DNA from 2 places in the Nonomuraea sp. JJY05 genome. Region 1 is predicted to be linked to the other one. Evidence: predicted binding sites of a transcription regulator. Region 1 holds the regulator's gene; the other holds the start of a gene.
The links. Region 1 encodes HrcA, which represses chaperone genes, less so after heat shock. Its sites were predicted from a motif close to TTGGCACTCTCNNNNNGAGAGTGCCAA; they were not measured.
Positions count from the first base shown of each region.

Region 1 (15,791 bases):
GCAGCCCTGACCGCTGCTTCACTGCGGGCTCGCCACTCCGTGCCGGAAGGCGTAGGAGACCGCCTGGGCGCGGTCCCGCAGTCCCGCCTTGGCGAAGAGGTTGTTGATGTGGGTCTTGACGGTGGCCTCCGAGATGTAGAGGCGGCCGGCGATCTCGGTGTTCGAGAGGCCGTCGGCGATGAGAGCCAGCACCTCGCCCTCGCGCGGGGTCAGCCCATCGGGGAGCCCATCACGGACGACTCCAGAAGGAGGAGGAGGGGTGTTGCCGGTTGTGGCCGGGGTTGGCCTGGTGGGCGCCGACATGGTGTCCAGGAGGCGGCGTTGGACGCTGGGGTCGAGTTGGGCGTCGCCGCGCCTCACCGTGGCGACGGCCCTGGCGATGTCGTCGGCGTCCGCGTCCTTGGTGAGGAAGCCGCGCGCGCCCGCTCTCAGGGCCGCGAAGACGGACTCGTCGTCTGAGTACGTGGTGAGCACCACGACCTGGGTCTCCGGAAAACCGGCGCGGATGCGGCCGGTGGCCTCCACGCCGTCCATGCGGGGCATGCGCAGGTCCATGAGCACCACGTCGGGCCTGTGCTCCTCGACCAGCCGCAGCGCCGCCTCGCCGTCGCCGGCCGAGCCGACCACCTCCATGTCCGGCAGCAGCCCGAGCAGCAGCACCAGGCCCTCGCGCACCACGGCCTGGTCGTCCACCACGATGACCCTGGTCATCCGGGCGCCCCCGGTCATGCCGGCACCCTCAGGCGCACCTGGAAGCCACCGTCGCGGGCGCCTGCCGACAGCGTGCCGCCGAGCAGCTCGGCCCGTTCACGCATGCCCACGAGGCCGTAGCCGCCCCCTGGCGAGCCCTTCTCCGCGGAGGCCGGATTGGTGATGCGCAGCTCGCACCAGAGCCGGTCAAACTCGAGCTCGACCGTGGCCGGGCTGCCGGGGGCGTGGCGGCGTACGTTCGTGAGGGCTTCCTGGGCGGTGCGCACCAGGGCGAGCTCCGTCGCCGGCGACAGGCGGTGCTCGGGGCCGGAGATGCGCAGCGTGCAGGCCTGGTGGGCGGCGCTCTCGAAGTCGTCCGCCAGCGTGCGCAGCGCCACGGGGAGCGCGGGCGGGTCCTCGCGCAGCGCCTGCACCGCGCGCCTGGCCTCGTCGAGCCCCGACTTGGCCAGGTCGCGGGCCAGGGTGACCCGGTCGAGCGCTTCGCCCGTGCGCTCCGCGCGCAACAGCAGCTTGGCGCCCTCCAGGTGGACGAGCTGGGCCGAGAGGGAGTGGGCGAGGATGTCGTGGATCTCCCTGGCGATCCTGGCCCGTTCCGCGAGCACGGCCTCACGAGCCTCGGCGGCCCTGGTGGCCTTGCGCTGTCTGGCCGCATATGAGATCAGGACGATCAGGCAGGTGCTGAGGATGAGCGGGAGGTCCCGGGCCGGGTTGCCGACGATCGCACCCGCCACGACCAGGCCGCCGACGGCCAGCAGGCCGATGGGCAGCGCCTGGCGCAGGGTGAAGCGGGTCACGGCCAGGCTGACGCAGATGAGCAGCGCCCCGATCGCGGCGCCGCCGTCGGTGAGGGTGCTGAGGGCGATGGAGAGGACCACGGCGAGGGCGAGGGCGATCAGCGCGACAGGCACCCCGAAGACCCGCAGCGCCCGCGAGCCTCCTGCCTCCGCGCCTGCTGGGTCACCGCCCGGCGTCCACAGACTGCTCGACGCTGACGGCCCCGGACCGGCGAGCGCCAGTGGCTTTGAGGGCTTCGGTTTGCTGGGCGGCGGGGGCTCTGGCTGTGGTCGGTCACCTCGCGCCACGGGCTCTGGCTGTGGTCGGTCGCCTCGCGCCGGTGATACCGGTTGCGGCGGGCCGCTTGCCGCCGGGGCTTCCGATTGCGGTCGGCTGCCCGGTGCCGGTGCGGGCGCCGGTGCGGGTGCCAGTGCGGGTGCGGGTGTCGGTGCTCCTGGGCGGCTTGCGCTGCCTGGCGCCGACGGTTGCGCTGGGCCGCCTGGCGCCGGCGCTCTTGGGTCCGTCGGATCCGGTGGTGCTGGCGGTTGCGGTGAGCTGGCTGGTGCCCGTGCTCCTGAGCCGCTTGGGACCTCCTGTCGGGGCCCTCGTGAGACTTCCCTCGGGACCGCCCATGGGGCCTCCGGCAGGCTCTCCTGCCGGGTCACCCGTAGGAGGATCCGTGGTGCCTTTCGGGGGGACTCGCGTCGGGTCTCCGGTGAGGCGTTTCGGTGGGAATCCCGGCGGGAGGGGTGGAGCCGCGTGCGCCGGGCGTGGAGCGAGAGGAACAGGGTGGTGAGCAGGGTGAGGCCCAGCCCGGCGGTCAGGAGGGTGACCGCCAGTCCGGTGCCGGTCAGGCCCGGCGCGGGGGTCGCTCCCATCTGGGCCACGATCAGCAGCGCGATCACCCCGAGCTGCAGCGTGAGGGCGATTCCGTACGGCGCACGCATCACCCCACGACGGTATCCGGTCGCCTGTTCGTGCTCGAAAGCGCACGACCCCTTTGGGCGACGACGTACGCCTGGGCGCCGATGGTGAGGCCGATGAACAGCATGATCCCGCCGGTGGAGAGGTCGAGGCCGAGGGCGCCTCCGGCGAAGTACAGGCCGACGCGGATGGCGACCGAGGCCAGCCACACCAGCATGGTCCAGCCCGTGGCTCTCGACCAGGAGACGCCGGAGTCGTCCAGCCACACCCGTACGGTCGTCGCCCGCCACACGCCCAAGGCGACGGCGATGACGGCCTCCACCAGGGCCAGGCCGAGGCTGAGCGCGAGGTGCCGGGGATCGATGACCCCGCCCGACGCGATGCCGAGGAGGATCATGGCGGCGGCGGTGTAGCGGATGCCCCGCTTGGCGGTGGGTCGGGTCTGCATCTGGCGGTAGACGACGAACACCACGGCGAGGGGGACGAGGAGAGAGATCAGTATGGGTTCCACGGGTTTGACCGTAGGGATCGGCGGGGGCGTACCGGATCGGCCCGAGGGTTGAGTGCGCGGATCTCCACCCTGGGGTGGAGATCGGGGCGAGGGGTGATCGGGTCGCTGGGGGAGCGGGCTCTCGGTTACCGTCCAAGCATGGGCGTTGTCTCCGTAAACGTGGGCAAATCGGTCGAAGCTGAGTGGGCGGGGAAGCTGGGGCGTACGGCGATCGACAAGCGGGCGGTCACGCACCGGGTGGCCGTACTGGCCAACGGGCTCGCGGGTGACGAGCGGGCCGACCAGAAGCACCACGGCTCGCCCGATCAAGCCGTCTACTCGTACGCCAGGGAGGACTACGACTGGTGGGAAGGGGAGCTCGGGCGGGAACTGAGTAACGGGCAGTTCGGCGAGAATCTCACCACCTCCGGTCTCGACGTCACGGACGCGGTGATCGGCGAGCGCTGGCGGGTGGGCAGCGCCTTGCTGGAGGTGAGCGGGCCCCGGATACCGTGCGTGGTGTTCCGCAACTGGATGGATGAGCCGGGGTGGGTCAAGCGCTTCACGGCGGCGGGGCGGCCCGGGGCATACCTGCGGGTGGTCTCACTTGGGGAGCTTGGTGCCGGGGATGAGGTGGAGGTCGTCTCGCGGCCCGAGATCGGGGTGACGGTGGGGGACTGGTTCCGGGCCCGGCATGGGAACGAGGAGGCGCTGCGCCGCATCCTGGCCGTTCCCGGGCATGACGCCGAGTGGGATCGCATGGCCGAGCGACTTTTCAGCGGCCAAGCATCTTAGGCCGCCCACCCTGCCGAACCCGGGTCCGCGCAACCGGGTGCCGCGCAACCGGGTCCCGCTCGGCCGGATCCCGCTCGGCTGGGTCCCGCTCGGCCGAGTCTTGTTCGGCTGGGTCACGTTCGGCGTGGTCCCGCTCAACGGGGGTCCCGCTCAGCCGGATCCCGCTCAACCCGGGTTCCGCTTGACCCGGGTCGCTTGAACGGGGCCGCTCACCCGGGGCCGGTCGAACGCGTGGTGGCTCCGGCGTTCGGAAGGCGCGGTGGTGAGGTGCTGGAGGGTGGGGTGGCGTGGAGGTGCTGGAGGGATCGGGGTGGGGCGGAAACGGCGGGAGGGCCGGGCGGCATGGTGTGCGCCCGGCCCTCGGGGTCGGGGTGGTGTGATCAGCCCGGAGGCGAATCGGTTGGGGTCAGCGCAGGATCGAGTACAGGGCTGAGGTGAGGGAGGCGTGGGCGTCGTCCTGGTCGATGGACCACATCATCGAGCCACCCAGCCCCTTGAGGCGGATGTAGGCCGCCTTCTGCAGGAGCACCGCCGGATCGTCGTACGACCAGAACTCGTTCCCGTCATACAGCCAGAGCGTCCCGGTGCGCAGGTCCCGGTAGCGCTTGCCGGGCTTGGTGACCAGGTCCTTGTAGTCCTCCGTCCCGGGTCCCCACTTCCCGGCGGCGGGGCCGGTGGCCGGCTTGTAGAGGCCGTCGCCGCCGCCGGTGACCCCGGTCCAGCCCTGGCCGTACGCGGGTACGCCGACCACGATCTTGCGGCCGGGTGCCCCGCGGGACAGGTAGTCGCGTACGGTCTGGTCCACGCTGTAGCGCACCGGGTTCGGATCGCGCCGATCGCTGAAGAGGTTGCCGTTGTGCCCGGTCTGCGCCTCCCAGGTCCCGTGCAGGTCATATCCCTGGACGGTGGCGAAGTCGAGCGCCCTGAACACCCGGCGCACCTCGAACCCGGCGTCGATCTTGGCCGCCGCGGCCGGGAGGAAGGCCGTGAGCTGCGCGCTCGGTGAGAAGACGGAGAGCTGTGCCCGCAGTTCCTCCGCGAACAGCGTGAAGTTCCGCCTGTCCTCCGGCCGGATGACGTTCCCCTCAGCGCCGGAGGAGCCCGGCCACTCCCAGTCCAGGTCGATCCCGTCGAACACCCCGGCTCCGGCACCCGCGGGGAGGTCCGGCAGGTTGCCGCGCAGCCACAGGTCGATGCACGAGCGGGCCAGCGCCGAGCGGGACTCGGCGGTGAGGACCGCGTCGGAGAAGTACTTGGACCCGGTCCAGCCGCCCAGCGAGATCATCACCTTGAGCCCCGGGTGCTTGGCCTTGAGCTTGCGGAGCTGGTTGAGGTTGCCGTTCAGGGCCTGGCCGGGAGCGTCGGCCACGCCGTCCACGCTCTGCTCCGCGGGCACGGGCCGCTGCCAGTCGGCCCACGGGTCGGCCGAGTAGCAGGCGCCCTCGGCGTTCACGAACCCGAACGCGTAGTTCAGGTGCGTGAGCTTGGCCGCGGCGCCCGTGGCGTCCACGTCCTGGACGTGGTAGTTGCGCCCGTAGACGCCCCACTGGATGAAGTACGCGACCCGTTTGAAGCCGGTGCGGGCCTCGGCGGGCGCGGAGATCGCCGTGCAGCCGAGCAAGAGCGAGAGCGCGAGCAGGATCGTCTTCTTCACGAGGCGACTCCCGGGAGGGGATATTTATAGGAAACTTTCCTAAAAGTAGAGCTACGGCTCGCCGCCGTCAACGATCCGCGCCACCTCGTCGGGGCTGGAGATCACCGCCCACGCGTACGCCGGGTTCGCGAACAGGCCGAGGACCAGGTCCGCCACGTCCTGCCTGGTCGTGGCCGCCAGCAGCAGGGTCACGACGTGTGCGGCCGGCGGCCGCAGGAACGCGTTGGTCCACTCGGTGACCGGCGCCGCCGCCTCCCACATCCGCTCCGCCGTGGCGCGGCCGAAGGCGGCGTCGTACGGGCCGCCCGCCGCGATGGCGTCGGCCGCGATCCAGGCGCAGGCCGAACCCAGGTTCGCGCCCTGGCCGGTCAGCGGGTCGTTGGTGATCCAGGCGTCGCCGACGGCCAGCGCGATCCGCCCGCTGGGCAGCTCGGCCACCGCCTCGCGGACGACCGGCGTGACCGCCCCCTGCAACAGGTCGTCCTCGCCCAGCAGTTCCAAGCCCCCGTCCACCCGCTCGGCCAGCCGCGGCGCGTGCTCGGCGAGCAGCCCGGCCAGCTTCCCGGCGACCTCGGCCGCGGGCAGGCGCGAGAGCGGCTCCAGCGGCCCGCCCGGAACCGCCTCGACCAGCACGCCGGAGACCACGCCGTGCCTGGTCATCATCGGCATGCGCAGGATCTCCCCGCACCCGGGCGAGACGTTGTAGCTGAACATGGGGCCGAGGTCGAGACCGCCGTACAACCCGGCCGTCAGGACCCGCTGCGGCCGGTCGAACGGCGACCGAGCCGGGTCGCGCGGGAACAGCTCCGCCACCGAGCGCCGTCCGGCCGTGACCACCATCAGCTCGTGCTCCCGGGACCAGCGGTCCACCTGCGCCGCGTCCGGCGGCGCGCCGGTGACGACGACCTCGCCGCCCCGGCCGGTGAAGTCGTCCAGGTACGCGGGCAGCAGCAGCCGGAAGTCGACCGCGTGGAACGGCTCGGAGATCCCGGCGAGGAACTCCAGCGGCGGATCCCCCTTGATCGAGAGCTTGGCGGAGCTCATCAGGCATCCGGGATCCCGGAAGTGCTCGCTGCCGAGCTCCCGCTCCCGCGCCTGGGTGCGCCCCATCCTGGTCACCGTGTTGGGCAGCCGCCCCGAGCGCATGGAGTCGGCGTCCCGCTCGCTGTAGAGCGTGGCCTCGACGCCGAGCTGCTGCAGGCGCAGAGCGAGGGTCAGCCCCGAGATTCCCGCGCCCACGATGCCGATGCCCGCCATGTGATCAACCCCCTTCGGGTAGTGAACCTGCCGAGGGTCGCAGTTCGATAGCACCCTCGAACACCCGGCAAACTGAAAGGGTGCCATCCACCCTGCCTGACGGCGATCCCGTGCCCACCTCGGGCCAGCTGCCCGACAGCGCCCTGAGGGGCCTCGGCGAGCGTCCGTTCGGCTTCTACGTGCACGTGCCGTTCTGCGTGACCCGCTGCGGCTACTGCGACTTCAACACCTACACCGCCGCCGAGCTGGGCCCCGGCGCCTCGCACCGCGACTACGCGGACACGGTCGTCGAGGAGATCCGCCTCGCGCGCCGCGTCCTGGGCGCGGCCGAGCTGCCGGTGGAGACGGTGTTCTTCGGCGGTGGCACGCCCACGCTGCTTCCCCCGGAGGACCTGGCCAGGATTTTGGCCGCGATCGACTCGGAGTTCGGGCTGAGCGCGGGGGCCGAGGTGACCACCGAGGCCAACCCCGAGTCCGTCGACCCGGCCTACCTCGACAAGCTCCGCCAGGGCGGCTTCAACCGGGTCAGCTTCGGCATGCAGAGCGTGCGCGAGCACGTGCTCCAGGTGCTCGACCGCCGCCACACCCCCGGCAGGGCGGCGGCGGCCGTCAAGGAGGCGAGGCAGGCGGGGTTCGAGCACGTCAACCTCGACCTGATCTACAGCACGCCCGGCGAGTCCGACGACGACTGGCGGGCCTCGCTGGCCGCCGCGATCGAGGCCGGGCCCGACCACGTGTCCGCGTACTCGCTGATCGTCGAGGAGGGCACCAGGCTGGCGGCCAGGATCAGGCGCGGAGAGCTGCCCATGCCGGACGACGACGTGGCCGCCGACCGCTACCTGATCGCCGACGAGCTGCTGTCCCAGGCCGGGTTCGACTGGTACGAGGTGTCCAACTGGGCCATCTCCGACCGGGCCCGCTGCCGCCACAACCTGCTCTACTGGACCGGCGGCGACTGGTGGGCCGCCGGGCCCGGAGCCCACAGCCACGTCGGCGGCACCCGCTGGTGGAACGTCAAGCACCCGGCCGCCTACGCCCAGCGGCTGGCCGCGGGCACTTCGCCCGCCCACGCGCGCGAGGTGCTCGGCGACGACGATCGGACGGCCGAGCGGCTGATGCTGGAGCTGCGGCTGTCGTCCGGCTACCCGCTGGCCGAGGTGGCCCCGGCCGCGCGCCCGGCCGTGGCGAGCGCGCTGGCGCGCGGCCTGCTGGAGCCCGGGCCGTTCAGGTCGGGCCTCATGGTGCTCACGCTCCAGGGGCGGCTGCTGGCCGACGCCCTGATCAGGGATCTGCTGGTCTAGGTGATCAGGCGGATGGCGAACGGGTAGCGGTACCGCTCGCCCTTGTTGGTGGCTATGGCGGCCTGGATGTGGAAGATCAGGGACAGGATCCAGACGACCGGCAGCAGGAGCGCGCCGATGAAGACGATCACAAGGAAGCCCGAGATCACGTAGCCGATGAACATCGTGATCTGGAAGTTGAGCGCCTCCGCCGCCTGATCCCTGACGTAGGGGGACTCGTCCTTCTTCATCAGGTAGATGATCAGCGGGCCGACCCAGGAGACCAGCAGGCCGAGCAGGTGCGAGAGCATCGCCATGGTGGTGTCGTCGGTGCCCGGGCGAGGGCCGAACCTGCCGGGGACGTACGGCTCGCCGGGCGCGCCGTACGGGTAGCCGGGGGGATGCGGCGCGGCGCCGTAACCGGGCGGGGGAGGACCGTAACCCTGGCCCTGCTGCCCGTAGCCGGGCTGCCCGTAGCCGGGTTGCCCGTAACCAGGCTGTCCGTACGCCGGTTGGCCGTAGCCGGGCTGGGATCCCGGCTGCTGCCCGTATCCCAGCTGGCCGTAATCGGGCGCGGAGCCGGGCTGCTGCCCGTAAACCCCGGGCGCGGAGCCGGGTTGCTGTCCATAGGAGCCGGGCTGTTGCCCGTAGGCCCCGGGTTGGGAGCCGGGCTGCTGTCCGTAGGCGCCGGGCTGCTGTCCGTATCCTGGCTGCTGGGGGCCGGAGCCCTGGCTGGGCGGGATGCTCGACGGGGGGACGAAGCGGGTGGCGTCGTCGTCCGGCGGCGGTTGCGGCGGGTCCTGGCTCATGTTGCCTCCGTAACGAAGTCGATCAGTTCCTCGACCCGGCCGAGCAGTTCCGGCTCCAGGTCTGTGTACGTGGAGACGGCCCCGAGGATCCGCCGCCACGCCTCCGCGGGCTCCATGCGCCAGCCCAGGGCGGCGATGACGCCCTCTTTCCACGGCACCCCGCGCGGCACCGCGGGCCAGGCGGGGATGCGCAGCACGGACGGCTTGACCGCCTGCCAGATGTCGATGTACGGATGCCCCACGACGAGCACGTCCGGCGAGGTGATCTCGGCGGCGATCCTGCTCTCCTTGGAGCCGGGCACGAGGTGGTCGACCAGCACCCCCAAGCGGCGCCCTGGCTCGGGACCGAACTCCGCCACGATGGCCGGCAGATGGTCCACACCCTCCAGATATTCGACCACGACCCCCTCGACCCGCAGGTCGTGGCCCCAGATCTTCTCCACCAGGGCGGCGTCGTGCACGCCCTCCACATAGATGCGACTCTCCCGGGCGACCCTCGCCCGCAGCCCCTCCACGGCGATCGAGCCCGACGCGCTGCGCCTGGGCCCCGCCGGGGCCGCCGACGGGCGTACCAGCGTCACGGGCTTGCCCTCCAGCAGGAACGCGGCGGGCGCGAGCGGGAACAGCCGGCGCTTGCCGAACCTGTCCTCGAGCGTGACGGCCTCCTTGTCGCAGGCCACCACCGCGCCGCAGAAGCCGCTGTCGGCGTCCTCCACGACGAGGTCCCGCTCGGCCGGCACCTTCGGGATCTTGCCCTTGCCCGGCCGCCGCCAATTCCCCGCCAGCACATCGCCCTCGTACACACGGGGACCGTAGCAAATCACCCGCCGACCGCAAGGCGCTTGCGCGCGCCGCTGCGGCGGACCAGCACGGTGATGGTGCCGGCGATGGCGATGAGCAGGCCCACACCGGGGATCAGGATGAGCGCCATCACCCCGCCGGCGATGCCGCCCGCGGCCGAGGTCAGCTCGCGGCCCACGCCGTAACGCACGTCGGCCTGCTCCTGGGTGGTGCAGGACAGCTGGTAGTCGCCCCTGGAGGGCGCGTTGATCACGAGGATCTGCTCCCAGCTGACGGAACCGGACGTGACCGTCTGCGTGCCCGTGGTCTTGGCCAGTTTGGCCCCGTTCGAGATCTGGCACTCGTAGTGGACGGCGGTGTCGCTGGAGAGGTAGACGGCGGGCTTGTTCGCCGGGTCGATCGGCACCGTCACGGTTTCGCCGGCCGCGAACGTCTTCGTGGGGGCTATGTTGCCGACGCTGCTGACGATGCCGTTGGCGAACAGGACGACGCCTGCGACCGTGCAGACCACGGCGATGCCCCACACGAGTGCGATCCACCAAAGTCGCGGTTTGATGGCTTTCGAGTCGATTCGTGGGGGGAATTGGGGTTGTTGGCCGTACTGTCCGTACTGAGGAGGTGGGCCGTATTGGGGCGGCGGGCCGTACTGCGGTGGCGGGCCGTACTGAGGCGGAGGCCCGTACTGCGGCGGCGGCTGGCCGTAGCCGGGCTGCGACCCGGGTTGAGGGCCGTAGCCGGGCTGGGACCCGGGTTGAGGGCCGTAGCCGGGCTGGGACCCGGGCTGAGGACCGTAACCCGGCTGGGACCCGGGCTGTGGGCCGGGCCCGGGCTGGGAGCCGGGCTGGGGCCCGTATGGCGGAGGCGGGGAGTTGTCGCTCATGTCGGCAAGTGTGGTACTTGCCCCTTGTAAGAAGCTAGGAGCCGGGTTGCGACCTTGTGTTATCGCACCTTGTGAGTGAGAGCCGTACACTTGGCACTCAGGAACACAGAGTGCTAGATGGTTGCGTTCCTCGGATGTCAGAGGCAGGAGGTGAGCACGTGCTCGACGATCGAAAGCTGGCGGTGCTCCGCGCCATTGTCGAAGACTACGTGTCCACCAACGAACCGGTGGGCTCCAAGGCGCTCGCCGAGCGCCACAACCTGAAAGTCTCCCCGGCCACGGTCAGGAACGACATGGCCGCGCTGGAGGAGGAGGGTTACATCACCCAACCCCACACCAGCGCCGGCCGCGTGCCGACCGACAAGGGCTATCGGCTGTTCGTCGACCGGCTCTCGCAGGTCAAGCCCCTGTCCGGGGCCGAGCGCAGGGCCATCGAGACGTTCCTGGCCGGCGCGGTCGACCTCGACGACGTGGTCACCCGCACGGTCCGGCTGCTCGCGCAGCTGACCAGGCAGGTGGCGGTGGTGCAGTATCCGACGCTGACGCGTTCGACGGTCAGGCACGTCGAGCTGGTGCCGCTGAACGACCGGCGGGTCATGCTCGTGCTGATCACCAACACCGGCCGCGTCGAGCAGCGCGTCATCGAGCTGCCCGAGGTGATCGAGGACACCCGCATCGCCCACCTGCGCGCGGTGCTCAACGCCTGCCTCGACGGCTGTGGCCTGAGCAACGTGCCCGAGCTGGTCGCCGACCTGCCCGAGCGGCTGCCTCTCGAAGACCGGCCCGCCGCGGCGACGATCCTGTCGGTGCTGCTCGAGACACTGGTCGAGCGGCACGACGAGAAGATCGTGTTCGCCGGCGCGGCCAACCTCGCGGGCGCCGACTTCGCGACCGGCCTGCGCGACGTGCTCGAGGCGCTGGAGGAGCAGGTCGTGCTCATGAGGTTGCTCGGCGAGACATCCGCAGACACACCGTCCGCGCTCACCGTGCGCATCGGCTCCGAAAACCCCTATCTGCGGGGGACATCCATAGTCGCGACCGGATACGGTTCAGGCGACAACCAACTGGCCCGGCTCGGGGTGTTGGGGCCCACGAGGATGGACTACCCAGTGACGATGGGCGCCGTGCGCGCGGTGGCACGCTACGTCAGCCAGATCCTGGCTGCATCATAAGAGGTCGATAAGTGGCAAACAGCGACTATTACGCCACCCTCGGGGTGCGCCGTGACGCCAGTCAGGATGAGATCAAGAAGGCCTACCGCCGACTTGCCCGCGAGCTGCATCCCGACGTGAACCCCGATCCTGAGACCCAGGAGCGGTTCAAGGAGATCACGCAGGCCTACGAGGTGCTGTCCGACCCGAACAAGCGCCAGATGTACGACCTGGGTGGCGACCCCTTCGGCGGCGCCGGAGCAGGCGCGGGCGCCGGCGGGTTCGGAGCGGGCTTCCCCTTCAGCGACATCATGGACGCCTTCTTCGGCACCGCGGCCGGCGCCAGGGGGCCGCGCTCGCGGGCCCGCAGGGGACGCAACGCCACCATCCGGGTCGAGCTCGACCTGCGCGAGACGGCGTTCGGCACCACGCGCGAGCTGGTCGTCGACACGGCCGTGCTCTGCGAGGTCTGCCAGGGGGCCGGCGCGGCGCCTGGCACCCACCCCGACACCTGTGACATGTGCAACGGGCGCGGCGAGATCTCCCAGGTCACCCGCTCGTTCCTGGGTCAGGTCATGACCTCGCGGCCGTGCCCGCAGTGCGGCGGTTTCGGCAGCATCATCCGCCACCCCTGCCAGGAGTGCTCCGGCGACGGCCGGGTGCGCACCCGCCGTACGATCAAGGTCCGCATCCCCGCGGGCGTCGAGGACGGCACCCACATCCAGCTCGCCGGCGAGGGCGAGGTCGGCCCCGGCGGCGGCCCGCCCGGAGACCTGTTCCTCGAGATCGTCGAGCGCGCCCACGAGATCTTCGAGCGGCGCGGCGACGACCTCCACTGCACGGTGCAGATCCCGATGACGGCCGCCGCGCTCGGCACCATCCTGGCGGTGGAGACGCTCGACGGCTCCGAGGAGGTCGACGTCCGCCCCGGCACGCAGTCGGGCCAGGTCATCACCATGTTCGGGCGGGGCGTGCAGCGGCTCAACGAGTCCGGCCGCGGTGACCTGCTGATCCACGTCAACGTCGAGACCCCGACCCGCCTCGACCCCGCGCAGGAGGAGCTGCTGCGCGAGCTGGCCAAGCAGCGGGGCGAGGAGCGGCCGCCGGGCAAGTTCGCCCCCGGCCAGCAGGGCTTCTTCTCGCGGCTGCGCGACGCCTTCAACGGCAGGTGACGTGACCGTCCCGGTGTTCCTGTCGCAGGAGCTGGACGGACCCGAGCTGACGCTCGGCGGCCCGGAAGGGCGCCACGCGGCCTCCGTGCGGCGCCTGCGGGCCGGCGAGCGGATCGATCTGACGGACGGCGCCGGCGCGGTCGCCGAGTGCGTCGTACGCGAGGTCCTCAAGGACGCGTTGAGGCTCGACGTGCTGCGCCGCTACGAGATCGAGCCGCCGCGGCCGCGGCTGGTCGTCGTCCAGGGGCTGCCCAAGGGCGACCGGGGCGAGCTGGCCGTCGAGATGATGACCGAGGCCGGCGTGGACGTCATCGTGCCCTGGGCGGCCTCGCGCAGCATCACCCAGTGGAAGGGCGACAAGGTCGCCAAGGGGCTGCACAAGTGGCGCTCGACGGCTCGTGAGGCGGGCAAGCAGGCCCGCAGGTTTCATCTTCCCGAGGTGACGGAGCCCGCCACCACCGCGCAGGTCGAGAAACTGCTGGCGGGCGCGGCGCTGGGGCTGGTGCTGCACGAGGAGGCGGCCGAGCCGCTGTCCGGCGTGGCGCTGCCCGCGTCGGGCGACATCGTGATGGTCGTGGGGCCCGAGGGAGGCGTCTCGGAGGACGAGCTGGCCGGGTTCCGGGCGGCCGGGGCGGTCCCCGTGCTGCTGGGGCCCACGGTGCTGCGTACGTCCACGGCGGGGGTGGCGGCGGCCTCCGTGCTGCTCACGCGTACCGGACGCTGGTAGGGGCCTTTCAGGGCGTCGTGCGAGAGGCGTCCATCAACGGGCTGGTCATGTCGGTCGGACCCTCGGTGATGTCGTCGGGCGGGCACTCGTCGGCCGGGCACGCCGTGGGCTGCAGGGTCTCCTCCACCGACGGCGACGGCGACGGGGTCGGCGAGACCGTGGGACAGTCGGTCGGCGGGTCGGCCTGCTCGGCCAGGGGAGACGGGCACTCGGTCGGCGCCGTGGGGGTGGGCGTCGGCGAGGGCCTGCTGGTCGATTCGGCCCTCTTCGTGGGCCGGGGCGTGGGGCTCTTGGAGGGGATCTCCGGGATCCCCACCGGGTGCTGGTCGTGGCTGGTCGGCTCCCTGGGCGGCGGCTCCTGGGAGCGGGTGGTGGAGGAGTTGGACGGCACCTTGGAGGTCGTCTCGCTGTCCACCCCGATGACGGGCTGGTCGATGATCTGCTGGCGCAGGCTGGGAACGGCCATCACGATCGTCCCCGCCACCAGAAGGGCGCTGGCGGCGGCCGCGCCCGCTCGCCACCAGAACAGATTGCGCACGCCGCGCCGCTCGATGCGGGCGCGGATGATCTCCAGTCCGTCCGGCGAGGGCACGACCGCGTCCGCCTCCGCGCGGAGCGCACGGCGCAGGAGATCTCCGTGCTCGTCGGGGGGCTGGGTCATGACATTTTCTCCAGAACGGATCGCAAGGCGGCCATGCCACGTGCGGTGTGGCTCTTGACCGCGCCCTTGCTGATGCCCATCGCGTGGGCTATCTCAGCTTCGGACAGATCACCGTAGTACCGCAGAACCAGTGCTTCTCTCTGTCGGGTCGGCAGGGCCCGTAACGCCTCGATGACGGCGGAGCGTTCCAGCTCGCCGATCGCGCCGTTCTCGGCGCTCGGGGCGTCCGGCAGGCCCTTGGGGGCGTACTTCTCGACGACCGCGCGGTGACGCAGCACGGAACGGGACCGGTTGACGACGGATTGACGGAGGTAGGCGAGTGCTTTGTCGGGGTCACGGAGTCTGCGCCAGGCGCCGTGGATGGCGACGAACGCATCCTGCACGACTTCCTCAGCTGTTGCTATGTCTCGCACCAGCAACACAGCAAGACGCACCAACGACCGAAAATGTGCGCTGTAGAGCGCGGTCACGGCCATGTCGGCATCCCACCCGACCGGCACCGCCCCCATCGACCTGTCGGCCAGAAGGGTTTCGGTGGTCACATCAGTGGGACGCGCGGCCTTCCCAGAGGGTTTACGCTCTTCCGGTTCTTGAGGTTTCCCCGGTTCCTTAGGGTGCATTACCCAGTCGTGTCCTCGCCAGGTGGCGCTCGCCCGACCCTGAATCGTCTCTTTTTTTGCTGAAGTGTCGCACACTTACCCTAACCGTGTGGATCTTCCTGCGCACGACACAGCTGATTACCGATTCGCAACGGGTTCCCTACGTCAGGGGTCTCGATAGGGTGGCCGGGTGAGCGAATGCCTCTTCTGCCAAATCGTCGCCAAGGAGATTCCCGCCGAGATCGTTTACGAAACCGGCAGGACGCTGGCGTTCCGCGATGTCAACCCGCAGGCCCCGACCCACGTGCTGGTCATCCCGAAGCAGCACCACCGCGACGCCGCGGAGCTCGCCCGGGCCGACGACGGGCTGGCCGACGACGTGCTCAAGACCGCCCACGCCGTGGCCGTGCAGGAGGGCGTGGCCGAGGACGGTTACCGCGTGGTGTTCAACACCGGGCCCGGCGCCGGGCAGACGGTCTTCCATGTGCACGCCCACGTCCTGGGCGGCCGTGGCCTCACGTGGCCGCCCGGCTGATATTGGGGAGAGCAATCGGCGTGGTGCCGGATACGATGGGCTCAGACGAACACCGCAAGAGACCTGGAGGCATCAGGCCGCGGGCCTGCCCATGTCCGAACTACACGAATCCCGACGAACGGCACCTCCCTCGCGCACTCAAGCCAAGGTGCTGATTCCGGACGAATACTCGATGGTCAGCCTCCTGGGCTCCCGCGACGAGCTGCTACGCGTCATCGAGGGTGCCTTCAGGGCCGACATCCACGTACGGGGTAACGAGATCACCGTCACCGGCAGCCCCGACGAGAGCGGCACCGTGGTGCGGCTCTTCGAGGAGCTGGTCGAGGTGCTGCGCAGCGGCGGCGAGCTCACCCCCGACGCGGTCGAGCGGAGCATCGCCATGCTCCGCATGACCTCCGACCGTCCCGCCGAGGTGCTGTCGCTCGACATCCTCTCCTCGCGCGGGCGCACCATCAGGCCGAAGACGGTCAACCAGAAGCGCTATGTGGACGCGATCGACAAGCACACGGTCGTGTTCGGCATCGGCCCGGCGGGCACCGGCAAGACCTATCTCGCGATGGCCAAGGCCGTG
Region 1 is NZ_JBIEIS010000001.1:114,492-130,282, reverse strand. It holds gene ACFKCF_RS00620 (hypothetical protein) at 1-10, shown strand, start outside; gene ACFKCF_RS00615 (response regulator) at 19-729, opposite strand; gene ACFKCF_RS00610 (sensor histidine kinase) at 726-1,619, opposite strand; gene ACFKCF_RS00605 (hypothetical protein) at 2,432-2,920, opposite strand; gene ACFKCF_RS00600 (MOSC domain-containing protein) at 3,059-3,694, shown strand; gene ACFKCF_RS00595 (glycoside hydrolase family 18 protein) at 4,101-5,348, opposite strand; gene ACFKCF_RS00590 (styrene monooxygenase/indole monooxygenase family protein) at 5,400-6,605, opposite strand; gene hemW (radical SAM family heme chaperone HemW) at 6,686-7,906, shown strand; gene ACFKCF_RS00580 (DUF4870 domain-containing protein) at 7,903-8,694, opposite strand; gene ACFKCF_RS00575 (DUF3097 domain-containing protein) at 8,691-9,497, opposite strand; gene ACFKCF_RS00570 (hypothetical protein) at 9,515-10,021, opposite strand; gene hrcA (heat-inducible transcriptional repressor HrcA) at 10,534-11,547, shown strand; gene dnaJ (molecular chaperone DnaJ) at 11,559-12,698, shown strand; gene ACFKCF_RS00555 (16S rRNA (uracil(1498)-N(3))-methyltransferase) at 12,700-13,425, shown strand; gene ACFKCF_RS00550 (hypothetical protein) at 13,433-14,086, opposite strand; gene ACFKCF_RS00545 (SigE family RNA polymerase sigma factor) at 14,083-14,595, opposite strand; gene ACFKCF_RS00540 (histidine triad nucleotide-binding protein) at 14,876-15,220, shown strand; gene ACFKCF_RS00535 (PhoH family protein) at 15,312-15,791, shown strand, end outside.

Region 2 (15,791 bases), on a different contig from region 1:
CTCCGCCACGCCCCCAGGGGGCGTCCCTCCGTGGTCAAGCCCAACCGGGAGGAGCTGGCCAGGGCCGTTCCCGGCGGCACCCCGGCCGAGGGCGCGCAGGCGCTGCGCAGCCAGGGCGCCGGGGCCGTGGTGGTGTCCATGGGCGCCGACGGGCTGCTGGCGGTCACCGGGGAGGGCACCTTCACCGCGCGCATGCCGTACACCGTGCGGGGTAATCCGACGGGGGCGGGCGACTCGCTGGTCGCCGGGCTCGCGCTGGGCCTGCTGGAGTCGGCGCCATGGCCCGACAGCCTGCGGCGGGCCGCCGCGCTCGGCGCGGCCGCCGTGGCCGCGCCCGTGGCCGGCGACTTCGACCCCGACGTCTACGCGGACATACACCCCCAGATCATCGTCACGTAAGGAGCACGCCATGCCCCTCGCCGCCATCGGCGACATCGTCCGCCAGTCGCCCGCCGGGGTGGGCGCCTTCAACGTGATCCAGCTCGAGCACGCCACCGCCATCGTGGCCGGCGCCGAGGCCCTGGGCCTGCCGGTCGTGCTGCAGATCAGCGAAAACTGCGTGCGCTACCACGGCGCGCTGGAGCCCGTCGCGCTGGCCTCGCTGGCGGTGGCCAGGCGGGCCGAGGTGCCGGTCGCGGTCCACCTCGACCACGCCACCGACCGCGCGCTCGTGGAGGAGGCGGTGGCGCTCGGGCTGGGCTCCGTGATGTACGACGCCTCGGCCCTGCCCGACGACGAGAACGTGCGCACGACCGCCGAGGTGGTGGCCTGGTGCCACGAACGCGGCGTGTGGGTGGAGGCCGAGCTGGGCGAGGTCGGGGGCAAGGACGGCGTGCACGCGCCCGGCGCGCGCACCAAGCCGCACGAGGCGGTCGACTACGTGGCCAAGACCGGCGTCGACGCCCTGGCCGTGGCCGTGGGCACCTCGCACGCCATGACGACCAAGGACGCGGTGCTGGACCTCGGGCTCATCGCCGAGCTGCGGGCCGCGGTGCCGGTGCCGCTGGTGCTGCACGGCTCGTCGGGAGTGCCGGACGACGTGCTGCGCGAGGCCGTGCGGAACGGCATGAAGAAGATCAACATCGCGACCCACCTGAACAAGGCGTTCACCGGCGCGGTGCGCGACTACCTGGCCCACGACGAGCGCGTGGTCGACTCCCGCAAATATCTCAAGGCCGGGCGCGACGCGGTGGCCAGGGAGGTCAGCCACCTCCTCGGCGTCCTCACGGGGTGAGCTGTTTGCGCATCATGACGGCCGAGCGGCCCTCGACGCCCATGCGGCCGGTCTCGACGTAGCCGAGCGACTCGTACAGGGCGATGTTGGTGGTCATCCTGGTGTTGGTGTAGAGGCGCAGCGCGGGCAGCCCCAGCCGGCGCGCCTCCTGCTCGGCGTAGGCCATCAGCGCCCGCCCGAGCCCCTTGCCCTGGCGGTCGGGCCGTACGGCGACGTTCTCCACCAGCAGGACGCCGTCCTCGGGGACGAGCACGATGAGCGCGTCGAGCGCGTAGGTGACGTGCACCCGGCCGGCCGCGATGAGCGCGCCGTAGTCGGCCTCCATCGGCAGCGGCCGCATGCCGACGACCTCGATCCAGGGCGAGTAGGCGTCGTGAACCAGCCGCTCCACGGCCGCCTTGTCGGTGTGCTCCGCCAATCTCATGCGCCCAATGTTGCCAGCACGCGTTCGACCTGTCGCTCGAAGGTGCCCGGCGGGTTGCGCGGATGCTCGTGCGAGAGCAGGAACAGCCACACGAGCCCGTGCAGCTTGCGGCAGTCGCGCATCCGCCGCTCCTCCGGCGGGCTCAGCTCGAACCGGTGCGCGATCTCCACCTCGCCGTCCACCCACATCGACACGTGCTCGGCCAGCTCGGCCAGCTCGAACGCCACGTCGCTGCGTCCCGAGTCCTCGTAGTCGACGATGCGGACGCGGGTGCCGTCCCACAGGAAGTTGGCCAGGTTGCCGTCGCCCGCCCCGAACGCCGGCGTGACCCCCGACTCGCCCGGCGACCAGCCCCGCAGCCACCGCGTGCCCTCCCTGACCGCCCGGTCCGCCAGCGGATCCCTGGGCTGCCAGCGCGCGCCGCGCCGGTCGGCCCAGTCGGCGAGCGCCTCAAGGTGCCACGGGCGCAGCGGCACGGCCCGGAGCACGTGCGGCGGCACCGCGGTGTGCAGCTCGGTGAGCGCCTCCACCAGGGCCGCCACGTGCACGGCCGTCGCGAGCAGCCCGCGCAGCGACACCCCGTCGATCCGGGACATCGTCACCACGCCGTCCTCGTAGCCGATCGGCTCGGGGGCCAGGCCGGGGGCGTGCTCGGCCAGCAGGTTCAGCGCGCGCCACTCGCGCTCGGCCGCGCCGGGCTTGCTGTCCATGTAGCGCTTGATGACGACGTCGCCGGCGAAGGCCAGCTCGTGCGTGTGGCGTAGGTCGGCCATGCCCGCATGCTAGGGCACCAACCGCTCAACGGCGCTGGTCACGAGCTTGTGGATCTCTTCCTCGCCGAACACGTCGGGCAGCGTGAGCCGCTCGACGACCAGCCAGTTCATGGCGAGGTAGAGCAGCAGCACGCTCGTCTCGTCGCCGGGGAGGCCCGACTCGAGGTGGTTGCGCACGTTCGCGTCCACGTCGGCGCGGATCCGCTCGGTCAGCACGGCCCGCAGCTCCGGCCGCCGGGTGGCCTCCAGGCGCAGCTCCAGCAGCGCCAGGTAGCCCGATCGGTACGACGCCACGCGATCCACCACCTCGTGCATGAGCGCGACCACCCGGTCGCGGTCGCGTGGCCCGCTCAGGTGGGCGGCGGTCATGGCCGCGTCCGGCTGCAGCAGCTCGTAGATCCGGCCGCCCGCCTGCGTGAACAGCTCGTCGCGACTGGGGAAGTAGTTGGACGCCGTGCCCGGCGGCACCTCCGCCTGCTTGTCCACCGCCCTGAACGTCAGCCCGCGGGCCCCTTCCCTGGCCAGCACCTCGATCGCGGCATCGACCAGCGCCGCCCGCCTGGCGACGTTCTGCCTGACCACGTTGACACCACTCCATCCGTAGTACTACGGTTAAACCACTTCAATCATAGTACTTCATCTGGAGTCATTTTGCGGAAGCTCGCGTACTTCGTCGCCACCTCCATCGACGGCTACATCGCGGGGCCGAACGGCGAGTTCGACTTCTACCCGTGGGCCGACGACATGACGGCCGACATCAACGCCCGTTACCCGGAGACCGTCCCCACCCACCTGCGCGCCACGTTCGGCGTCGACGCGCCCAACCAGCGCTTCGACACGGTGCTCATGGGCCGCGGCACCTACCAGCTCGACGAGAGCGTGACCAGCCCCTACGCCCACCTGCGGCAGTACGTCGTGTCCGGCACGATGAAGGTCGAGGACCCGGCCGTCGAGCTGGTCACGGGCGACCCGCTCGGCCTGGTGCGCCGGCTCAAGCAGGAGGACGGCCTGGACATCTACCTCTGCGGGGGCGGCAAGCTGGCCGGCACCCTGCTGCCGGAGATCGACGAGTTGATCATCAAGTGCTACCCGGTGGTGGCCGGGGCGGGCATCCCGGCGTTCGACGGCGAGTTCCGGCCGACCCTGTTCACGCTGACCGGCTCGAAGACGTACAGCAACGGGGCGGTGGTCATGACGTACGCCCGCCAGTGATCAGCCGCGCAGGGCGCGCCTGCGCAGGAAGTCCCGTTCGACCTCGTTGCCCGCGCGCGTGGCCGCGGCCCCGTGCGCCGCCGCGGCCGCCTCCTCGCGCCCGAGCCGCCGCAGCAGGTCGGCCCGCACCGCGTGGAACATGTAGTAGTCCTCGGGCCCCTCGATCAGCCCCAGCGCCACCTCGGGTCCCTCCACCTCGGCCACCGCCACCGCCCGGTGCACCGCCACGACCGGGCTCGGGTCGAGCTGCGCCAGCAGGTCGTACAGCCGCACGATCTGTCCCCAGTCGGTGTCCTTCGCGTTCGCCGCGTCGCTGTGCACGGCGTTGATCGCGGCCTGGATCTGGTAGGGGCCGGGCTCGTCGCGCCGCAGGCACCGCCGTACGAGCTCCTGGCCCTCCTCGACGAGCCCGCGGTCCCACAACCCGCGGTCCTGCTCGCCCAGCAGCACCAGCTCGCCCTCCTCGGAGGTACGGGCGGCGCGGCGCGACTCGATCAGCAGCATCAGCGCCAGCAGCCCCATGGCCTCGGGCTCGTCCGGCATGAGCTCGACCAGCAGCCGCCCGAGCCGGACGGCCTCGGCGCACAGGTCCGCGCGGACGGCGGTGTACCCCTCGTTGAAGATCAGGTAGACCACGGCCAGCACCGCGCGCAGGCGTTCGGGCAGATCGGCCTGCTCCGGGATCCGGTACGGGATCCCGGCGGCCCGGATCTTGTTCTTCGCCCGCACCAGCCGCTGCGCCAGCGTCGCCTCGGGCACCAGGAACGCGCGGGCGATCTCGGCCGTCGTCAGCCCGCCGAGCAGCCGCAGCGTGAGAGCCACCCGCGCGTGGACGGCCAGCGCGGGATGGCAGCACGTGAAGATCAGCCGCAGCCGGTCGTCCTGGACGGGGCCCACCTCCACGGGCTCGTCCTGGGCGTGCAGCAGCGCGGCCTGCGCGTACTTGCCAGGCCGCGCCGACTCCCTGCGCAACCGGTCTATGGCCCGGTTGCGTGCGGTCGTGATGGTCCACCCGGCGGGGCTCGGCGGCACCCCGGCGGACGGCCACTGCCGCACCGCCACGCTGAACGCCTCCTGCACCGCCTCCTCGGCGACGTCGATGTCACCGAAGATCCGCACGAGCACGGCGACGGCCCTGCCGTACTCCTCGCGGAAAACCCGCTCGACCGCGCTCTCCGGCATGGACGTCAGCGCTGGATCGGGGCCACCACGACCTCGACGCGCTGGAATTCCTTGATGTCGGAGTAGCCGGTGGAGGCCATCGTCCGCTTGAGCGCGCCCATCAGGTTCATCGAGCCGTCGGCCACGCTCGACGGCCCGTGCAGGATCTGCTCCAGCGTGCCGACCGTCCCGAACTCGACCCGCCGGCCACGCGGCAGGTCGGGGTGGTGCGCCTCCGAACCCCAGTGGAACCCGTGACCGGGCGCCTCGGCGGCCCTGGCCAGCGGCGAGCCCACCATCACGGCGTCGGCACCGCAGGCGATGGCCTTGGCGATGTCACCGGAGGTGCCCATGCCGCCGTCGGCGATCACGTGCACGTAGCGCCCGCCGGACTCGTCCATGTAGTCGCGCCGCGCCGCCGCCACGTCGGAGATCGCCGTGGCCATCGGCACGGCCACGCCCAGCACGTTGCGGGTCGTGTGCGAGGCGCCGCCGCCGAAGCCCACCAGCACGCCCGCCGCGCCGGTGCGCATCAGGTGCAGGGCCGCCGTGTACGTGGCGCAGCCGCCCACGATGACCGGCACGTCCAGCTCGTAGATGAACTGCTTGAGGTTGAGCGGCTCGGCCCGGCCGGAGACGTGCTCGGCCGACACGGTGGTGCCGCGGATGACGAAGATGTCGACGCCCGCGTCGATCACGGCCTTGTGGTACTGGACCGTGCGCTGCGGCGACAGCCGCACGGCGGTGGTCACGCCGGAGGCCCGGATCTCCTCGATCCGCCGGCCGATCAGGTCCTCCTTGATCGGCGCCGCGTAGATCTCCTGGAGCCGCTTGGTGGCCGCCGCCGCGTCGAGCGCGGCGCACTCCTCCAGCAGCGGCGAGGGGTCCTCGTACCGCGTCCAGAGCCCTTCGAGGTCGAGCGGCGCGAGGCCGCCGAGCCTGCCGATCTCGATCGCGGTCGCCGGGGACACCACGCTGTCCATGGGGGCGACCACTACCGGCAGCTCGAACCGGTAGGCGTCGATCTGCCAGGCGATCGAGACCTCCTCCGGGTCCCGGGTGCGCCGCGAGGGAACCAGACCGATCTCGTCAAGCGAGTACGCCCGCCGTCCGGCCTTGCCCCGGCCGATCTCCACCTGCTGAGTCATGAACTTACCTTCTGTGATAGTTCGGAGCTTCCACGGTCATCTGGATGTCGTGGGGGTGGCTCTCCTTGAGGCCCGCCGCCGTGATCGGCATGAGCTCGCAGTCGGTGTGCATCTGCGTGATCGTGCGGCAGCCGGCGTACCACATGCCCTGGCGCAGACCCCCGATGAGCTGGTGCGCGACGGCCGCGACCGGGCCGCGGTAGGGCACCTGGCCCTCGATGCCCTCGGGGATGTACTTGTCCTCGCCGCCGACGTCGGCCTGGGCGTAGCGGTCCTTGCTGAAGGAGGTGCCGCCGCGCTCGCGGTTGCGCACCGCGCCGAGGGAGCCCATGCCGCGGTACGACTTGAACTGCTTGCCGTTGATGAAGATCAGCTCACCCGGCGACTCCTCGCACCCGGCGAGCAGCGAGCCGAGCATGACCGTGTCGGCGCCGGCGGCGATGGCCTTGACGATGTCGCCGGAGTACTGCAGGCCGCCGTCGCCGATGACCGGCACGCCCGCGGGGCCGCACGCCTTGGACGCCTCGTAGATGGCCGTGACCTGCGGCGCGCCGACCCCGGCCACCACCCGCGTGGTGCAGATCGAGCCGGGCCCGACGCCCACCTTGACCGCGTCCGCGCCCGCGTCGACCAGCATCTGCGCCCCGGCCCTGGTCGCGATGTTGCCCGCGACGACCTGGACCTTGCTGTTGGCCTTGATCTTGCCGACCATGTCGGCCAGGCCCTTGGAGTGACCGTGGGCCACGTCGATGACCACCACGTCGACGCCGGCCTCGATCAGCGCCTTGGCCCGCAGCTCGGCGTCGCCACCGACGCCGACGGCCGCCCCCACGATCAGCCGGCCGTCGGCGTCCTTGGTGGACAGCGGGTACTGCTCGCTCTTGGTGAAGTCCTTGACCGTGACCAGGCCGCGCAGCCTGCCGTCGGAGTCGACCAGCGGCAGTTTCTCGATCTTGTTCTTCCGGAGGAGGGCGAACGCCTCGTCACGCGACACCCCGACCGGGGCGGTGACGAGCGGCATCTTGGTCATGACCTCGCGCACGGGGCGCGACTGGTCGGTCTCGAAGCGCATGTCGCGGTTGGTCACGATGCCGAGCAGCGTGCCGTCCACGTCCGTCACGGGCACACCCGAGATCCGGTACGTCGCGCAGAGCTTCTCAACGTCGGCCAGCGTGTTGTCGGGGCTGCAGGTCACCGGGTTGGTGACCATGCCCGCCTCGGACCGCTTGACCAGGTCGGCCTGCTGGGCCTGCTCCTCGACCGACAGGTTGCGGTGCAGGATGCCGATGCCGCCCTGGCGGGCCATGGCGACCGCCATGCGGGCCTCGGTGACGGTGTCCATGGCCGCGGAGACCAGCGGGATGGACAGCGTGATGCCACGTGACAGCCGGGCCCGGGTGTCGGCCTCGCCTGGCTGCAGGTCTGAATAGCCGGGCACCAGCAGCACGTCGTCGAAGGTCAAACCTGTCTCGGTGAACTTGGACATGCTGCGGCCCCCTCTTGCCGTTGCTCTGATTGAGCCAAGTCTAGGCCCTGCCTCCAAACTGCGCCGCAGCACCCACACCCGCCACGCCCACTGCCTTCTCCACCCCAAACCCCCCGTCGGACGATCACCCCCACCGCCCCACCACCGCCGCGCCGGGTGCATCACCGCCGTCTCGGGCCGCACCGCCGCCCCGGGCGTGCATCACCGCCGTCCAGCGCGCCCCGCAGGATGCCCGCCACCCACCCCCGCCAACGGGACCCCCGGAGCCACCGCGACAACAGCGATGCCGGGAGCACGATGACCCCCACGGTCCGTCGTACTCCCGGCATCGAAAAGTGCCGAGGCACGGGACGGTCGGTGATCCGTCCCGTGCCTCGGCCACCGGCACCCGGGCCAAGGCGACGCTTTTGCGCCACCGAACCCCCCTCCGCGTCCTGATGGCCCGCCGTCGCTTCAGCCCTCGCAGGATGCCGACGCTAGGTAAAGCCTGCGTTACTGAACGGAACAACGCAATGTGAAAACGTGCAATTGCACGAAGTTGCACGCCGCGCTCCGACCAGTCATCGCAACGGGGGGACACGAGCGTAATGCGGGGTTATCCTCACGGCACGCCCGTGTCCCCCCAACGGAGCCGCCCATAATGCGCAACGAGCCCCGTACCATGCCTGATCCTTTCGAGACGCTGGGCCTTGACCCGACGCAGACCGCGCTGTACACCGCAGTGCTGCGCCTGCACCGCGCGACCCGCACGGATCTCGCGCAGGCTCTGGACGGTCCCGTCGAGAAAGTCGGCCGCCAGCTCGACGACCTCGTCAAGCTGGGCGTGATCGACGAGCAGTCGGGGGAATACCTGGCCAGACACCCGGCCGCGGCCCTCGGCAGGGTGATCGCCGACCGGCTCGACCGGCTGGCGGAGGAGAGCCGCAGGATCGACTCGGCGCTCGGCTCCATCCGGTCGCTGATCCGCGACTACGACGCCGGCCGCGACTACCAGAGCGGCACGTTCACGGTGGAGATGGTGAACGGGGCCGACGTGCTGTACGAAAGCGTGGTCGGCATAGCCGTCCAGTCTCCGCCGATGGAATTACTTACCGCGGTTCCCGACGAACGCACCATGATTGATTTTGCGCGCAAATTTGCGGAACTATGGATTGACGCGCAAGAACGAAAACTTCTCACGGTTCACGCGATCATCCCGGTTTCGACCCTGGTTCTGCCCGGCGTACGCGACCAGCTCACCCGGGTGCTGGAGACGGGCGGCAAGGTACGCACGCTGGACCGGGTGCCGAGCTGGTTCATGACCGCGGGCCCCGAGGTCGCGGGCCTGCCCCCGTTCTGGGGCGGCAACCTGCCCGACCACGCGTACAACTTCTATCTGATACGCACGCCGATCGTCGTGGGCATGCTCCGCACGCTGTTCAGGGAGCTGTGGGCCAGGGCCGTGCCCCTGCCGTGGGGCCGCAGGAGCGACGGCATGGTCCAGGTCCTCCGCCTGGCCGCCCAGGGCATGTGCGACGACTCCATAGCCCGCCAGCTGGGCGTATCGGTGCGAACGGTCCGGGCGAGGTTCGCGGACGCCATGTCCGAACTGGGCGCTCAGTCGCGTTTCCACGCGGGCGTGGAGGCCGCCAGGCGCGGATGGCTGAGGTAATGTCCACCGCTCGGGCCGCTTCGGTCATATGGTGGGAAGGTGCTGGAAGACGTCCCCCGCGACCCGTTCGCGGACGACCCGAACGACCCTTCCTCGGCGATGGGCGCCCTCGACGACGCCGAGCCACTCACCGCGGCCGAACGTGACGAGGCCATCACGGACCTCGCCGACGTCGAGGTCTTCCGCTCCCTGCTCGAACCGCAGGGGGTGCTGGGCCTCGTACTCGACTGCCCTGAATGCGGCGAGCAGCACTTCTTCGACTGGGAGCTGCTGCGCGGCAACCTACGACAAATGATCGAGAAAGGCCAGCCACAGGTCCACGAGCCGGCCTTTCACCCCGACCCCGCCGACTACGTCAGCTGGGAGTACGCCAGAGGCTACGTCGACGGCGTCATCGACACGGAGGAACGCCGCTGACCGACATCATCGAGCAGCACGGCCAGCAACCGCACGGCTGGATCGCCTGAGTCAGGCCTGTCTCCACGACCGAGCGCGTCGAGCAGCGCGTCGGTCTCCTCCTCTGGCGTCAAGCCGACTCCAGCTCGGCCATCTGCCGCAACCTGGCCAGCGCCCGATGCTGGGCGACACGAACCGCACCCGGTGACATACCGAGTACATTACCGGTCTCCTCAGCCGACAACCCCGACACCACCCGCAACAGCAGCAACTCGCGCTGGTTCTCGGGCAACCTGGCCAGGAGCCTGCGCGCGTGCTCGACCTCGATGTAGCGGACCACGGTCTCCTCGGGCCCCGGCCCGTCGTCCGGCCCATCGGGCAGATCCTGAGTCGGTACGGCCGAGCGCACCGAACTCCGTAGCGCGTCGGCCACTTTGTGCGAGGCGATCCCGAACACGAAGGAGGCGAACGGCCGCCCCATGTCGCGGTATCGCGGCAGCGCGGACAGGACCGCGATGCACACCTCCTGGGCTACGTCATCGGCAATGTGATATTGCCCTGAAACCCTGCCCAGCCGGGCGCGGCAATACCGCACCACCATCGGACGCAACTCACCGAGCAGAGATTCGATCGCACTGCGATCTCCCTGTACGGCGAGGCTCGTCAGTTCCCTAAGGTCGGAGTCATCCGTCCGTGCCGGAAGTCTCGACGCGAGCCTTACCCCAATTTTGGCGTCGGCGACGCTTCCCTCGCTCACGATAGGCATGATGCCCGCACTGATCCGGCCTGTCGTCATGGCGAACGGCTACGGATTGGTCACATTGAAGCGACGATAACGGGCAGTAATCAAATGACCACACTAAGGCTTAACTAGTGACATAATGTTTCATCCCATAACCTGGAATGAACGACAATTGTCAGATCCCAGACGCTTATCACCCGCTCCCGGTTTACTCCAATAATCCACCTTTTCCACCCACTTCTCCCCAACCGCCCGCTCACGGCGCTGCAGCATGCCGATGATCTCTTCCCTCCCGCGGGCCCGGCTCGTCATTCCGTCCCCCCGTCCGAGATGAGCACCATCAGCTGCGGACGACTACGAAGCTCGCGAATGAACCCGTCCTCGCCGGCTTCCCAGCGCGTGCGGCTGACGACCACCGTGTTGAGCTGACGTCCAAGCCTGGATCTCGCCCGTTCTGCGGCATCGCGTAGATCATCGCGATCGGGACGGCCGATCACCAGAAGGTCGATGTCGACCGGAGACGGGCCGGGCTCCCCGCGCATCCGGGCCGCCCACGAGCCGAAGACGAGGGCCTTCTCCATACCACCGACGCCCGCCAGTTCCTCGGCGAGGACCTGGGCCGGGCCGAGGATGATCGTGACGAGGTCGCGGAGCGGACCGTAAAAGGGCGCGCTGCGGTTGGCGCTGCGCGATCGGCTTGCGCTGAGCCGTCCCCCGAACGCCGAACGGCCCGCAACCCTTTCGGGTGCGGGCCGTGGCGAGAGAAGAGACGGGTCAGTGGCCGTGGCCGTGACCGTGGCCCGCGCCGGCGGCCGGGGCCTCCTCCTCGGGCTTTTCCACCACGAGCGCCTCGGTCGTGAGGAGCATGCCCGCGATCGACGCGGCGTTCTGGACGGCCGAACGCGTGACCTTGACCGGGTCGATGACGCCCTGCGCGATCAGGTCGCCGTACTCGCCGGTCGCGGCGTTGAGGCCGTGGCCGGCCTCCAGCTCGGCGACCTTGTGGGTGACCACGTAGCCCTCGAGACCGGCGTTCTCGGCGATCCAGCGGGCGGGCTCGACCAGGGCGCGGCGCACGACGCCGACACCCGTGGCCTCGTCGCCCGTCAGGCCGAGGTCGTCGAGGGTCTTGGAGACGTGGATCAGCGCGGAGCCACCGCCGGAGACGATGCCCTCCTCGATCGCGGCGCGCGTCGCGGAGATCGCGTCCTCGAGGCGGTGCTTCTTCTCCTTCAGCTCCACCTCGGTGGCGGCGCCGACACGCAGCACGCACACACCGCCTGCGAGCTTGGCCAGGCGCTCCTGCAGCTTCTCGCGGTCCCAGTCGGAGTCGGACTGCTCGATGGCGAGCCTGATCTCCTTGACGCGGTCCTCGATGGCCTGCGCGTCACCGGCGCCGTCGACGATGGTGGTGTTGTCCTTCGTGACGACGACGCGGCGGGCCGTGCCGAGCACCTCGAGACCGACGTGCTCCAGCTTGAGGCCGACCTCCTCGCTGACGACCTGGCCACCGGTGAGGATGGCGATGTCCTGCAGCATGGCCTTGCGGCGGTCGCCGAAGCCCGGGGCCTTGACGGCCACGGAGGTGAAGGTGCCGCGGATCTTGTTGGTGACCAGGACGGCCAGGGCCTCACCCTCGACGTCCTCGGCGATCACGAGCAGCGGCTTCTTCGTCTGGGCGATCTTCTCCAGCAGCGGCAGGAAGTCCGCGATGGAGGCGATCTTGCCCTGGTTGATCAGGATGTAGGCGTCCTCGAGGACCGACTCCATCCGCTCGGGGTCGGTCACCATGTACTGCGACACGTAGCCCTTGTCGAACTGCATGCCCTCGGTGAACTCGAGCTCCATGCCCATGGCGTTGGACTCTTCGACGGTGAGGACACCGTCCTTGCCCACCTTGTCGAACGCCTCGGCGATCAGGTCGCCGATCTGCGCGTCCTGAGCGGAGATCGTCGCGACATTGGCGATCTCCTTCTTGTCGGCCACCTCGCGGGCGCTGTCGAGCAGCTTGTCGCTGATCGCCTTGGCGGCCTTGTCGATGCCGCGCTTGAGCGACAGCGGCGAGGCGCCGGCGGCCACGTTGCGCAGGCCCTCGCGGACCATGGCCTGGGCCAGCACGGTGGCGGTGGTGGTGCCGTCACCGGCGATGTCGTTGGTCTTGGTGGCAACTTCCTTGGCGAGCTGGGCGCCGAGGTTTTCGTAGCGCTCCTCCAGCTCGATCTCACGAGCGATGGTCACACCGTCGTTCGTGATCGTCGGCGCACCGAACTTCTTGTCGATGACGACGTTACGGCCGCGCGGGCCGAGGGTTACCTTGACGGCGTCGGCGAGGGCGTTCACACCGCGCTCGAGCGCGCGGCGGGCGTCCTCGTCGAACTCCAGGATCTTCGCCATTGCTTGAAAGTCCTCTCCTAGCGTCGAAAGCCCCGGCCGCCCTCAAGAGCGCCCGGGGCTCGACACATCCGGCTTACTTCTCGATGATCGCGAGAACGTCGCGGGCGGAGAGCACGAGGTACTCCTCGCCGCCGTACTTGACCTCAGTGCCGCCGTACTTGCTGTAGAGGACGATGTCGCCCTCAGAGACGTCGAGCGGAATCCGCTTGTCGCCGTCCTCGTCCCAGTTGCCGGGGCCCACCGCGAGGACCTTGCCCTCCTGCGGCTTCTCCTTGGCGGTGTCAGGGATGACCAGGCCGGAAGCGGTGGTCTGCTCGGCCTCAAGCGGCTGAACCACAATGCGGTCGCCGAGCGGCTTAACGGGAACCTTGGTGGCGGTCGTCACGATCGGACCTCCCCTTCAGATTTGAATGATCTAGAAGAGGCGACCAGCTGGGCCTGCCGTCGCGGGTGTCAGACCTGCCTCGTCGCACGTTGGCACTCTCAAGGGGAGAGTGCCAACAGGAAACATATGCAAGAGGGGCTTGACAGTCAACACGAACGCGTCTGCTGAGAGCGATCAGACCGAATCCGCCCCCCTCTGGATACGGTACGCCCTTGGTCCGACCGGGTCGGACGTGGCGCTAACGTCGGGTGATGTGGACCTTGACGCCTTCGACGAGCTGTTGACACCGCGCGGGCAACGCGCACTCGCGGAGGCCGTGGAGCTGGTGGGCACGGATCCCGTGGCCGCCGCCACAAAGCTACGCAAGACGTACGACGCCGCCCTGACCTCCGCCGCTCTCACCCAGGCGGGGCTGCGGGAGCGCGCCAGGGCCAAGTTCGGCGAGGACGCCGGGCGGATGTACTTCACGCCACACGGCCTGGAGCAGTCCACGCGGACGGAGGTCGCCGAGCACCGCGCCCGCCGCCTCGCCGGGACACGGGCGGACGCGCCCCCGCAGGGGCTCGGCGTCGCGGGCGCACTCCCGGCGGGCGCGTCCCCGGCGGGCGCGTCCCTGCATGGGCTGAGGGTTGTGGACGCCTGCTGTGGCGTCGGCGGCGACTTCCTCGCGCTGGCCCGCGCCGGCTGCACCGTGGCCGCCGTGGACACCGACCCGCTGACCGTCGCCGTGGCCAGGGCCAATGCCGACGCGCTCGGGCTGGGCGGCAGGGTGACGGTGTCCGTGGGGGACGCGGCGGAGGTCCGGCCGGAGGAGTACGACGTGCTCTTCGCCGACCCGGCCAGGCGGACGAGCCGGGGCAGGACGTTCGACCCCATGGCCTACTCCCCGCCCTGGCCGGTGGTGCTCGACCTGGTCTCCAGAGCCTCCCGGGCGTGCGTCAAGGTCGCCCCGGGCATCCCGTACGAGTTCATCCCCGAAGGCGCCGAGGCCGAGTGGGTCTCGTACAAGGGCGAGGTCAAGGAGGCCGCCCTCTGGATCGGCCAGGAGGGAGCGCGGCGCCGCGCCACCCTGCTCCCCGGCGGCCACACGCTGGCCCCCACGGGCGCCGAGGCCCCGGTCGGCCCGGCCGGCAGGTACGTCTACGAGCCGGACGGCGCGGCCATCCGGGCGCACCTCGTGGGCGAGGTGTCGGAAATCGTGAACGGACGCCTGCTTGACCCGATGATCGCCTACATCACCGGTGACGACCTGATCGACACTCCATGGGCGACCAGATATGAAATAGAGAGCGTTCTCCCCTTTTCCGGGAAAAAGCTCCGCGCCGCACTCCGCGAGCGACAAGTCGGAAATGTCACCATCAAGAAGCGTGGCTCCGCCGTCGACATCGAACGCCTCCGCTCAGATCTCCGCCTAAATGGCGAAAAATCAGCAACTATCATCCTTACGCGGATCCTCGATAAGCCATCGGTCATCATCTGTGACACCTCTCCACCTGCCTGAACCGGTCATTCTGCGTTAACCTCGATCTTTCACTTCGCCCCTGACGGACCTTGATCGAGAGGCTAAGGTGGGCGGACGGGAGTTCTCCCCTGATGCGGTTTCCGCGTTCCCGCTCGTTCATCTGAAAATCGACCTATATACCACCGCTGCGCGGCAGACCGTCGGCGAGCCAAAGGAGCTTTCGGTGGACCATTCCAACCACACCACCCTTCTCCAGGCAGGAGGCCAGTCCGGCATCTCCGAGAGGATGCGGGACCTGCTGGCGCGCGCCTCGCAGGATCATGTGTACGAGCAGCGCACGCAGGGAGCCGTGCTGGACGAGATCCGCCAGCGGCTCGAAGGCATGGAGTGGCTGCTGCGCGAGGTGCGCGAGCGGGAGCTCGGCGGCCTCAGCGGCACGCTGCAGGCGGTCAGCGGGCGGCTCGACGACATCACCGCCAAGCCGCCGATGTGGGCGGAGGGGCTGGCTCAGCACGTCGAGGCGGTACGCGACCATGTGGACACCGTCGGGGAGCGGATCGGAGAGGTGGACGCCCGCGTCGCCCCGTTGGCCGACCTGCCCGGCCTGCGGGCCGACCTGGGCACCATGGGCGAGGGTGTGGACGAGGCGCTCACCCGCCTGAAGACGGTGCTCGACACCACCGACGGCCTCACGAAGGGGATGTCCGACTTCGCCGCCAAGCTGGCCACGCTCAACACCAGCATGGAGGCCGCCGCGAGCCGCTTCACCAGGCTCGACAAGTCGATGGCCGACCTGACCACTCGCACCGACCGGGTCGAGGTCGCGGTCGGCGACCTGTCGGAGCACCTCACCGCCCGGCTGAGCGCGCAGGACAAGCAGCTCGCCGTCCGGATGGACGAGACGGACCAGCGGCTGACCACGCGCCTCGACGAGGCCGACCAGCGCCTCACGGCCCGCCTCGACGAGGCCGACCAACGGCTCTCCGACCGCCTCGACGACACCGACCAGCGCCTGTCCGACCGGCTCGACGAGACCGATCAGCGCCTGTCCGACCGCCTCGACCAGACCGGCCTGCGGCTGACCGCCCGGATGGACGAGACCGACCAGCGCCTGGCCACCAGCCTCGTCGAGGCGGACGAGCGGCTGGCCAGCCGCCTCAAGGAGTCCGACGAGCAGCTCGGCAGCCGCCTGTCCGACGTGGAGCTGCGGCTCGCCACCAGGCTCGACGAGGCCGACCAGCACCTCGCGGTCCAGCTCGGCGAGAGCGAGCAGCGCCTGAGCGCCCGGCTCAGCGGCGTGGACGCCCGGCTCGACCGGGTCGA
Region 2 is NZ_JBIEIS010000007.1:321,115-336,905, forward strand. It holds gene ACFKCF_RS12870 (1-phosphofructokinase family hexose kinase) at 1-399, shown strand, start outside; gene ACFKCF_RS12875 (ketose-bisphosphate aldolase) at 410-1,234, shown strand; gene ACFKCF_RS12880 (GNAT family N-acetyltransferase) at 1,224-1,658, opposite strand; gene ACFKCF_RS12885 (phosphotransferase family protein) at 1,655-2,431, opposite strand; gene ACFKCF_RS12890 (TetR/AcrR family transcriptional regulator) at 2,441-3,013, opposite strand; gene ACFKCF_RS12895 (dihydrofolate reductase family protein) at 3,083-3,643, shown strand; gene ACFKCF_RS12900 (RNA polymerase sigma factor) at 3,644-4,825, opposite strand; gene ACFKCF_RS12905 (GuaB3 family IMP dehydrogenase-related protein) at 4,831-5,952, opposite strand; gene guaB (IMP dehydrogenase) at 5,957-7,438, opposite strand; gene ACFKCF_RS12915 (LuxR C-terminal-related transcriptional regulator) at 8,100-9,089, shown strand; gene ACFKCF_RS12920 (DUF5319 domain-containing protein) at 9,129-9,506, shown strand; gene ACFKCF_RS12925 (sigma-70 family RNA polymerase sigma factor) at 9,616-10,251, opposite strand; gene ACFKCF_RS12930 (hypothetical protein) at 10,536-10,808, opposite strand; gene groL (chaperonin GroEL) at 11,002-12,621, opposite strand; gene groES (co-chaperone GroES) at 12,695-13,009, opposite strand; gene ACFKCF_RS12945 (methyltransferase domain-containing protein) at 13,260-14,507, shown strand; gene ACFKCF_RS12950 (hypothetical protein) at 14,692-15,791, shown strand, end outside.
Region 2: groES (co-chaperone GroES) is a predicted target of HrcA. The motif match lies at 13,096-13,122, and genes of this name have one in related genera.